DNA from 2 places in the Listeria grayi genome. Region 1 is predicted to be linked to the other one. Evidence: a T-box and tRNA genes for the amino acid it is inferred to sense, from the RefSeq annotation. Region 1 holds a T-box; the other holds one or more tRNA genes.
The links. The T-box of region 1 lies ahead of thrS (threonine--tRNA ligase). A T-box ahead of a tRNA ligase gene usually reads a tRNA of that ligase, here a tRNA-Thr.
Positions count from the first base shown of each region.

Region 2: it has a tRNA-Thr gene. The T-box ahead of thrS (threonine--tRNA ligase) is inferred to sense a tRNA for this amino acid. The anticodon was not compared.

Region 1 covers NZ_LR134483.1:1,547,629-1,552,060, forward strand. The annotation lists gene thrS (threonine--tRNA ligase) at 82-2,004, opposite strand; T-box leader at 2,080-2,304, opposite strand; gene dnaI (primosomal protein DnaI) at 2,355-3,278, opposite strand; gene EL241_RS07540 (replication initiation and membrane attachment family protein) at 3,288-4,432, opposite strand, start outside.
Region 2 covers NZ_LR134483.1:2,556,887-2,561,318, forward strand. The annotation lists gene EL241_RS12565 (MDR family MFS transporter) at 1-1,112, opposite strand, end outside; gene EL241_RS12570 (TetR/AcrR family transcriptional regulator) at 1,285-2,175, opposite strand; tRNA gene EL241_RS12575 (tRNA-Thr) at 2,317-2,389, opposite strand; tRNA gene EL241_RS12580 (tRNA-Asn) at 2,414-2,489, opposite strand; rRNA gene rrf (5S ribosomal RNA) at 2,504-2,619, opposite strand; rRNA gene EL241_RS12590 (23S ribosomal RNA) at 2,693-4,432, opposite strand, start outside.

The DNA of each region.
Region 1 (4,432 bases):
CCTACTTCAAATAGCTTCTTTGCTAAGTATAACGGATATTGCAAAAAAAATCACTCCCCTATTTGGAGAGTGACTCATTTCTTAAAATTTATTTACTTCTGCAACGACTTGTTTGATAAAGTCATCTACAGAAAGTGTTTCGGAATCTTTAGAACCATATCTACGAATATTGACTGTGCCGTTTTCCGACTCTTGATCGCCGACGACTAATGCGTATGGAATCTTTTGTGTTTGCGCTTCGCGGATCTTATAACCAAGTTTTTCATTGCGGTCATCGATTTCCACGCGTAAACCAGCTCGGACTAATTTGTCTTCTACTTCTTTAGCGTAATCGAAATGAGCATCGCGATTGACTGGAATGATCTGCATTTGGATCGGAGCCAGCCAAGTTGGGAAGGCACCTTTGTATTCTTCAATCAAATAAGCGACAAAGCGTTCCATTGTAGAAACAACACCGCGGTGGATAACAACTGGGCGGTGTTTTTCGCCGTCTTCACCGATATAAGTCAGATCAAAACGTTCTGGTAAAAGGAAATCAAGTTGAACAGTCGATAGTGTTTCTTCCTTCCCAATCGCTGTTTTTACTTGGACGTCTAATTTCGGTCCGTAAAATGCTGCTTCGCCTTCTGCTTCAAAATAATCCATTTCCATTTCATCCATCGCATCTTTGAGCATTGTTTGTGCTTTTTCCCACATCGCATCATCATCAAAATATTTTTCTGTATTTTCAGGGTCGCGGTAGCTCAAGCGGAATTTATAATCTGTAATGTCGAAGTCTTTGTATACGGCAAGGATAAGTTCAAGCACGCGTTTGAATTCATCTTTGATTTGATCTGGTCTTACGAAAACATGCGCATCATTTAATGTCATCCCGCGAACACGTTGCAATCCTGATAAGGCACCACTCATCTCATAACGGTGCATCAGGCCTAGTTCGGCGATTCGGATCGGTAACTCACGATAGCTGTGGATGTCATTTTTATAGACCATCATGTGATGCGGACAGTTCATTGGGCGTAGAACCAATTCTTCGTTATCCATCTTCATTGGCGGGAACATATCTTCATGATAGTGATCCCAGTGACCGCTTTGTTTGTAAAAATCTACTTTGGCCATGATTGGTGTATAGACGTGACTATAACCGAGACGCTCTTCGCGATCTACGATATAGCGTTCGATCACGCGGCGGATCGTAGCACCTTTCGGCAACCAAAGTGGCAAGCCTTGCCCTACTTCTTGGGAGATCGCGAACAATCCTAGTTCTTTACCTAACTTACGGTGATCGCGTTCTTTTGCTTCTTCTTGCATTTTCAAGAAAGCTTTTAGGTCTTTTTTATCGAAGAAAGCTGTTCCGTAAATACGCTGCAGCATCTTGTTATTGCTATCGCCGCGCCAGTATGCACCGGCTACATTAAGCAATTGGAAGACTTGTAGTTTGCCTGTGGAAGGGACATGGATCCCGCGGCAAAGGTCGAAAAATTCACCCTGTGAATAAATAGTTACCGTTTCATCCGCTGGTATCGCTTCGATCAATTCCAATTTATAATGATCGCCAATTGCTTCAAAGCGTTTGATCGCTTCTTCGCGGCTGACAACTTCCCGAACGATCGGCAGATTTTCGCGGACGATTTTCTGCATTTCTTTTTCGATCACTGGGAAAGATTCTTCACTGATTGGTTCTTCTGTATCGACATCGTAGTAAAAGCCTGTTTCGATTGCCGGTCCAACTCCAAATTTGATGTCGGGATAAAGGCGTTTAAGTGCTTGAGCAAGCAAGTGTGCTGTGCTGTGACGTAAAATGCCAAGGGCGTCTTCATGATCAGGAGTGACGATCTCGATTTTTCCGTCCTCTTCGATTGGTGTTGCCAGATCCACCAATTCACCATTGATTTTTCCAGCTAAGGCTTTCTTTTTCAGTCCTGGGCTGATGGATGCGGCGATGTCTGCAGTAGAAACTCCTTTATCAAATTCTTTTACTGCACCATCTGGGAAAGTGATTTTCATTTTTATCGACTCCTTTGTTTGTTTTAGATTTTGTAAGTAAAGGAAGGCAAAATAAAAAACCCGCCCCTACTACGCTCAAGGGACGAGTTTACGCTCGTGGTTCCACCCAAGATTCTGAAGCTAAAAAAGCTTCACTCTTGTTGCCAATAACGAGGCAAGCCGGCTGTCAATAGTTGCAAAAGCGTTCCTGACAGCAGTTTAGAGGTGGTCCGATTTCTAATTTTCGATTCGGAGGTTCGCAGCTACCCCTCCTTCTCTGTAATCACCAATTAGAATGGTTGTCCTCATCGTTACTTGTTAGTATATGATAAGCATTATATGCTACAATCGGCTAATTTTCAAGTCTTTTTTTAATAGCGTCTGTTTTTGCCTTCCAAACCGACTTCTTTGGATAAATAACGGATACGTTCCATGATTCGCCTTGCTTTCAATCGTTCTTCATTTCCGTTCCCGGTAAACATCAAATGGCTTTCCAGCTCGTTCATGGTGTAATTGGACGAAAAGAATGTCGGTAGTTCTTCCTGCATACGGAACTGCAGGATCGCACCGAGAACTTCATCTCTGGTCCATGCTGTCATGGCTTCGGCACCGATGTCATCCAGCATCAAAATATCGGTTTCTTTCGCAAACTGGATCTTTTCGCCAACGGTATTATCTGAGATCGACTGTTTGATCTCACGCATGAATTCAGGCAGATAGACAAGCGTTGATGAGATGCCTTTTACGGCAAGCTCTTTCGCCATCGCTCCTAGCAAGTAGGATTTTCCTGTCCCGAAATTACCATGGATATAGAGACCTTTTAGACGCTCACCGTTTGCACTTGGGTAGCTGTTCAAAAATTGATAAGCTTCAACCAAGGCGACTTGGCGCGATTCTTCGTCCGTGAAAAAATCTTCGAGATCTGCTTCCAGCACTTGTTTCGGCATGTAGAGAGAGCGCATCCGTCTTTCGATCGCACGTCTTTTATCTGCTTCGACTTTTTCCTTCGTAGGATAATAACTGACAGTGATATATTCGCCATTCAAGGATAATCTTGGCGCATAGCCCGGCATCATGGTTTCTTGTTTCTCTTCGTATTTTTGATTTTCGGTCATAAATTCATATAGCTTTGATAAATTTTGATTGACCATTTGTTCGGAGAGCACGTCTTTATTTTCTTCAAGAAACGTTTTTACCCGCGGATAAGCCAAAACTTCTTGTTTCAGTTTTTGATAACGATCATCGAAATCACGTCCGTCGAAGAGATTGCCTAGCGTCTGATTGATTTTATCCATTTCTTTCACCTACCTCTTTTTTAGTTTTTCTTTGATTTCGCGAACCTGTTCTTCCAAGGTTTGCTTTTCTTTATTCGTCATTTTGCTGTCAGTCGGTTCTGCAGTTTCTTTATCAAACCATTCCGGCAGGACTTCTTTCTTTCCATTGCCGCGGCGTGAGTAGTTCGTTGGCTTGTCTTTGGTTTCTTCCTGTAGGCGCTTGTATTTCTCGTGTTCAGCCCAAGCAAGTTCCATCGCATCTTTTGCGGTTTGGACTTTTTTACGTTTCCAGTGTGCCGCGATCGTCATCATGTAGTTACGGGCGATCTTGCCATCAAGGCGCAAAAGAACGTACTCGATCAAGACATTCATGACTGGTGTCGGTAACTGCTGTTGTTCCATTACTTCTTCCACGATTTTCAAATCGGTCTCAGCGGGTCTTGCTCCATCCGCAATGTCTACCAGTAGCTGAAACGGCGTGATGTTCTCCAAATAGATCTGCAAAGCTTCTTCATCGCTGGCCGGTTCTGACTGCTCTGATATTTTTTCTTGTGGGGCGCTTTGTTTCATGCTAAGGGCCGGTAGTCTGCCGGTCTCGATATGATAGCCGTTGCGAACGATTTTTCGTAAGTATTCTAAATCGATATCGCCGCTCGGTTCTAGCGCGCGATATAAGTAAGTCACTAATTCTTCTGCTGAAGCGCCATAGATCGTATGCATTTTCACCAGTGCTTGTTCGACAGCAGGCGTGATTTGTTCTCGTGTGATCAATTGCGGAGAAAGCATTTGATAAAAGGCTTCAAAATCGAATGTTTTTTTATCTAATTGGATCACTGTCGGTTTGCTTTTCTGAAAAACTTCGGAAGCAACATGGTTAACATCGGGTGGAATCGCAGTACCTTTGAAAGTTTCAAAAACATCTTGGAAGGATCGTGTCACTTCTTTATAATCGTTTGCTGGTAATGGTTCATCTGAGAAAAATGTGCGTAATCGTTTAAACTGCTTTTCGCCTACTTGGCTGAATAAATAAATATTCAATAAGCCATCCCCGAAAAATTGGGCTGGCGAAAGTGGCGGCAAGATTTCGTACACGTATTCACGGGTGTCGTCCGCATCTTTCATAAAGACTTTGAGTAGCCCTAGTCCTTCTAGTTTCAAGCGTGCTTCAAATAATT
Region 2 (4,432 bases), 1.0 Mb from region 1:
TCCGGCAAAGCATTCATCCCAGCTGTACTTACCGGCATCATAACCATTGCGATCCCTAGGAAACGAACTGCATAGAAAATCACGACGTACCAGATAGATGTATCTGCTTTTAAGAAAATAAATGGTATCGTTCCGCCTGTTAGAATGATCAGGCCGATAATCGTCAGCCAACGCGCCCCGATCTTATCAAAGATGATCCCAGTCACAGGGCTCATGATCCCCATTACAAGTGCACCTGGAAGAAGTAATAATCCCGAATGGAATGCAGACTCACCAAGAATGTTTTGGGTGTAAAGCGGTAAGACGATCTCTGCTCCGATCATTGCCATCATGACGATCGAACCTAAGATGACGGACAACGTGAAAATCGGATAGCGGAAAACACGCATTTCCAAGATCGGATTGTCGATCCGCAACTGGCGCCATACGAATAGGAATGTAAATACAGCTCCCAATATCAGCATCGTTACCACAACTGGATCAGACCAGCCATCGTTTCCAGCTGCACTAAATCCGTAGAGCAACGAACCGAATCCTAATGTAGACAAAACAATCGAGAAATAATCGATTTTTGTATTTTTAAGAATGACTACTTTTTTCATTCCGAAAATAGCCAAAATAATATCAATAACAGCAATCGGTATCAAGATGATAAAGAGGACATGCCAGTCATATGAATCAACGACCCAACCAGACAACGTAGGACCGATTGCCGGAGCAAAGGCAATAACCAGCCCCATCAGCCCCATTATGGCTCCTCGTCGTTCCCTCGGGAAGATCAGTAAGAAAATCGTTTGCAAGAGCGGCATCATAATACCTGCTCCAGCTGCTTGAATGATCCGACCAATCAATAAAGTAGAAAACGAACCCGAAATGGCCGCAATCACCGTTCCGATAGTAAATACTATCATTGCTGTAAGAAACAAGACTTTTGAACTTATCTTTTCAATCAATAAGGCAGTGATCGGTATCATAATACCGTTCGTCAATAAAAATGCAGTTGTAAGCCACTGACCAGTCGCCGCAGTTATATCCAGATCCTTCATGATTTTCGGCAATGCAGTAGCAAGTATAGTCTGATTCAATACGGCCACAAATGCACCGACGATCATCGTAACTACTAAGAAGGCACGGCTATAATTTTTACCGTTCACATCGACTGCTTGCTCTGTAGGTGTAGTAGTTGTCACAATTATTCCCCTTCCTTCTCGCAAAATAGCGAATAATTGTAGTATAAATAAAAAGAACTGCTAAGTCAATAAAAATATACTCATAGTATAAATTTTATAATAAGCGATTGATATTACCCTCTAACTCCACGATTTCACTTTGGATCTCCGGCAATGCATTTTGCTTCAAATAAAGTAGCGTTCCTTGCACAATAAAGTGCCGCGGCGTTTCCTGAGTATTGACCTCGATCAGCAATGCCTTGAGCGACTCTTTATACTGCCACTTATCTTGATCCAAAATATCAAGCTCATCGATTTTATCAGCCAACGCTTCTACAGCTTCTCTTACCAAAGCTAGCCGTTTGTTCCGAACAAGATTGCTGTCCGATATAATTGCTTCAATATCCTCTTTCGTCATCATCAGGTCTTCTGTTTGGACAATATCTTCCACCAAAACATCCATTCGGCGCATGATATATAAAAGAATCCGATCAATAAAACTTTCATCCATATTTTTATGAGCCATTGTAAGCACTGCAATAATAAGCATCCCACACAGCATCCACGTAATATCAGCCTCGTACTTTTTAACACGCTTACCATAGACATCTACTAACATCTGCTTCAGAAACTCAATCCCTTTATAACGAATACCACGAAGATATTCATTAAATTCTTTATCGCCGACACCATTAGAAATTGTGACATCCAACACTTCGCCGTTATTTTTATTAAAATAGATCATCATTTTTAAAACATCGATAAAGTTATCTTTCTTACTTTGAGACTGATTTGACATGATCTGCTCTAAACGCTGGAATAAAATGGCGTGTTCTTGCTTAAAAATAGCAATTGCCAACTCTTCTTTAGAAGTAAAATAATTATAAAATGTTCCCTTTGAAACGCTGCTTTTATCTATTATATCTTGAACAGAAACTTGAAAATACCCCTTCGTCTGGAATAATTCTTTTGCTGCGAGTACGATTTGCGATTTCTTGGTCTTCATTTACTCCCCTCCATTATACCTATAGTATAAAATAAACTAGACGTTTATTCAAGTATAGGGCCAGATGCCTTATTTCATTTTGAGATATATTTAGTAATAAAAAAGATAGTCAGCATTGGAAGCTGACTATCTTTTTTATTAAGCCACTTGTCGGACTTGAACCGACGACCCCTTCCTTACCATGGAAGTGCTCTACCAGCTGAGCTAAAGCGGCAATTATATTTTTATACACAAAAAATGGCTCCACAGGTAGGACTCGAACCTACGACCGATCGGTTAACAGCCGATTGCTCTACCAACTGAGCTACTGTGGAACAATAAAAAAATTGCCCGGCAGCGACCTACTCTCACAGGGGGAAACCCCCTACTACCATTGGCGCAGAGAAGCTTAACTACCGTGTTCGGGATGGGAACGGGTGTGACCTTCTCGCCATAACTACCAGACAATATAAGAGAAAAACATTCTCTCAAAACTAGAGAAGAAAGGTTGTAAAGTTTTCACCGATAATCATTTTTATTGGTTAAGTCCTCGATCGATTAGTATTTGTCCGCTCCATATGTTGCCATACTTCCACTCCAAACCTATCTACCTGATCATCTTTCAGGGATCTTACTTTCCGAAGAAATGGGAAATCTCATCTTGAGGGGGGCTTCACGCTTAGATGCTTTCAGCGTTTATCCCTGCCGCACATAGCTACCCAGCGATGCTCCTGGCGGAACAACTGGTACACCAGCGGTGCGTCCATCCCGGTCCTCTCGTACTAAGGACAGCTCCTCTCAAATTTCCTGCGCCCGCGACGGATAGGGACCGAACTGTCTCACGACGTTCTGAACCCAGCTCGCGTGCCGCTTTAATGGGCGAACAGCCCAACCCTTGGGACCGACTACAGCCCCAGGATGCGACGAGCCGACATCGAGGTGCCAAACCTCCCCGTCGATGTGGACTCTTGGGGGAGATAAGCCTGTTATCCCCGGGGTAGCTTTTATCCGTTGAGCGATGGCCCTTCCATGCGGAACCACCGGATCACTAAGCCCGACTTTCGTCCCTGCTCGACTTGTCAGTCTCGCAGTCAAGCTCCCTTGTGCCTTTACACTCTGCGAATGATTTCCATCCATTCTGAGGGAACCTTTGGGCGCCTCCGTTACTCTTTAGGAGGCGACCGCCCCAGTCAAACTGCCCACCTGACACTGTCTCCCCACGCGCTAAGCGTGGCGGGTTAGAATGGTCATACAGCCAGGGTAGTATCCCACCATTGCCTCCTTGCACGCTGGCGCGCGCAGCTCTTAGGCTCCTACCTATCCTGTACAAGCGGTACAAACATTCCATATCAGGTTGCAGTAAAGCTCCACGGGGTCTTTCCGTCCTGTCGCGGGTAACCTGCATCTTCACAGGTACTATAATTTCACCGAGTCTCTCGTTGAGACAGTGCCCAGATCGTTGCGCCTTTCGTGCGGGTCGGAACTTACCCGACAAGGAATTTCGCTACCTTAGGACCGTTATAGTTACGGCCGCCGTTTACTGGGGCTTCAATTCGCACCTTCGCTTGCGCTAAGCGCTCCTCTTAACCTTCCAGCACCGGGCAGGCGTCAGCCCCTATACGTCACCTTACGGTTTTGCAGAGACCTGTGTTTTTGCTAAACAGTCGCCTGGGCCTATTCACTGCGGCTCTCTCGGGCTTTCACCCTAATAGAGCACCCCTTCTCCCGAAGTTACGGGGTCATTTTGCCGAGTTCCTTAACGAGAGTTCTCTCGCTCACCTTAGGATTCTCTCCTCATCTACCTGTGTCGGTTTGCGGTACGGGCAGTACAGTTCTAACTAGAGGCTTTTCTTGACAGCGTGAAATCAGGAACTTCCGTACTTAATTTCCTTCCCCATCACAGCTCATGCTTCGCGAGAAGCGGATTTGCCTACTTCTCACACTCACTGCTTGGACGCACCTTTCCATTCGTGCGATTCCTTATCCTTCTGTGTCACCCCATTGCTCAAACAAACGGCACTGGTACAGGAATATCAACCTGTTGTCCATCGCCTACGCCTATCGGCCTCGGCTTAGGTCCCGACTAACCCTGAGCGGACGAGCCTTCCTCAGGAAACCTTAGATATTCGGTGGAAGGGATTCTCACCCTTCTTTCGCTACTCATACCGGCATTCTCACTTCTAAGCGCTCCACCAGTCCTTCCGGTCTGACTTCAACGCCCTTAGAACGCTCTCCTACCACGAACATCCGAAGATGTTCATCCACAGTTTCGGTAATA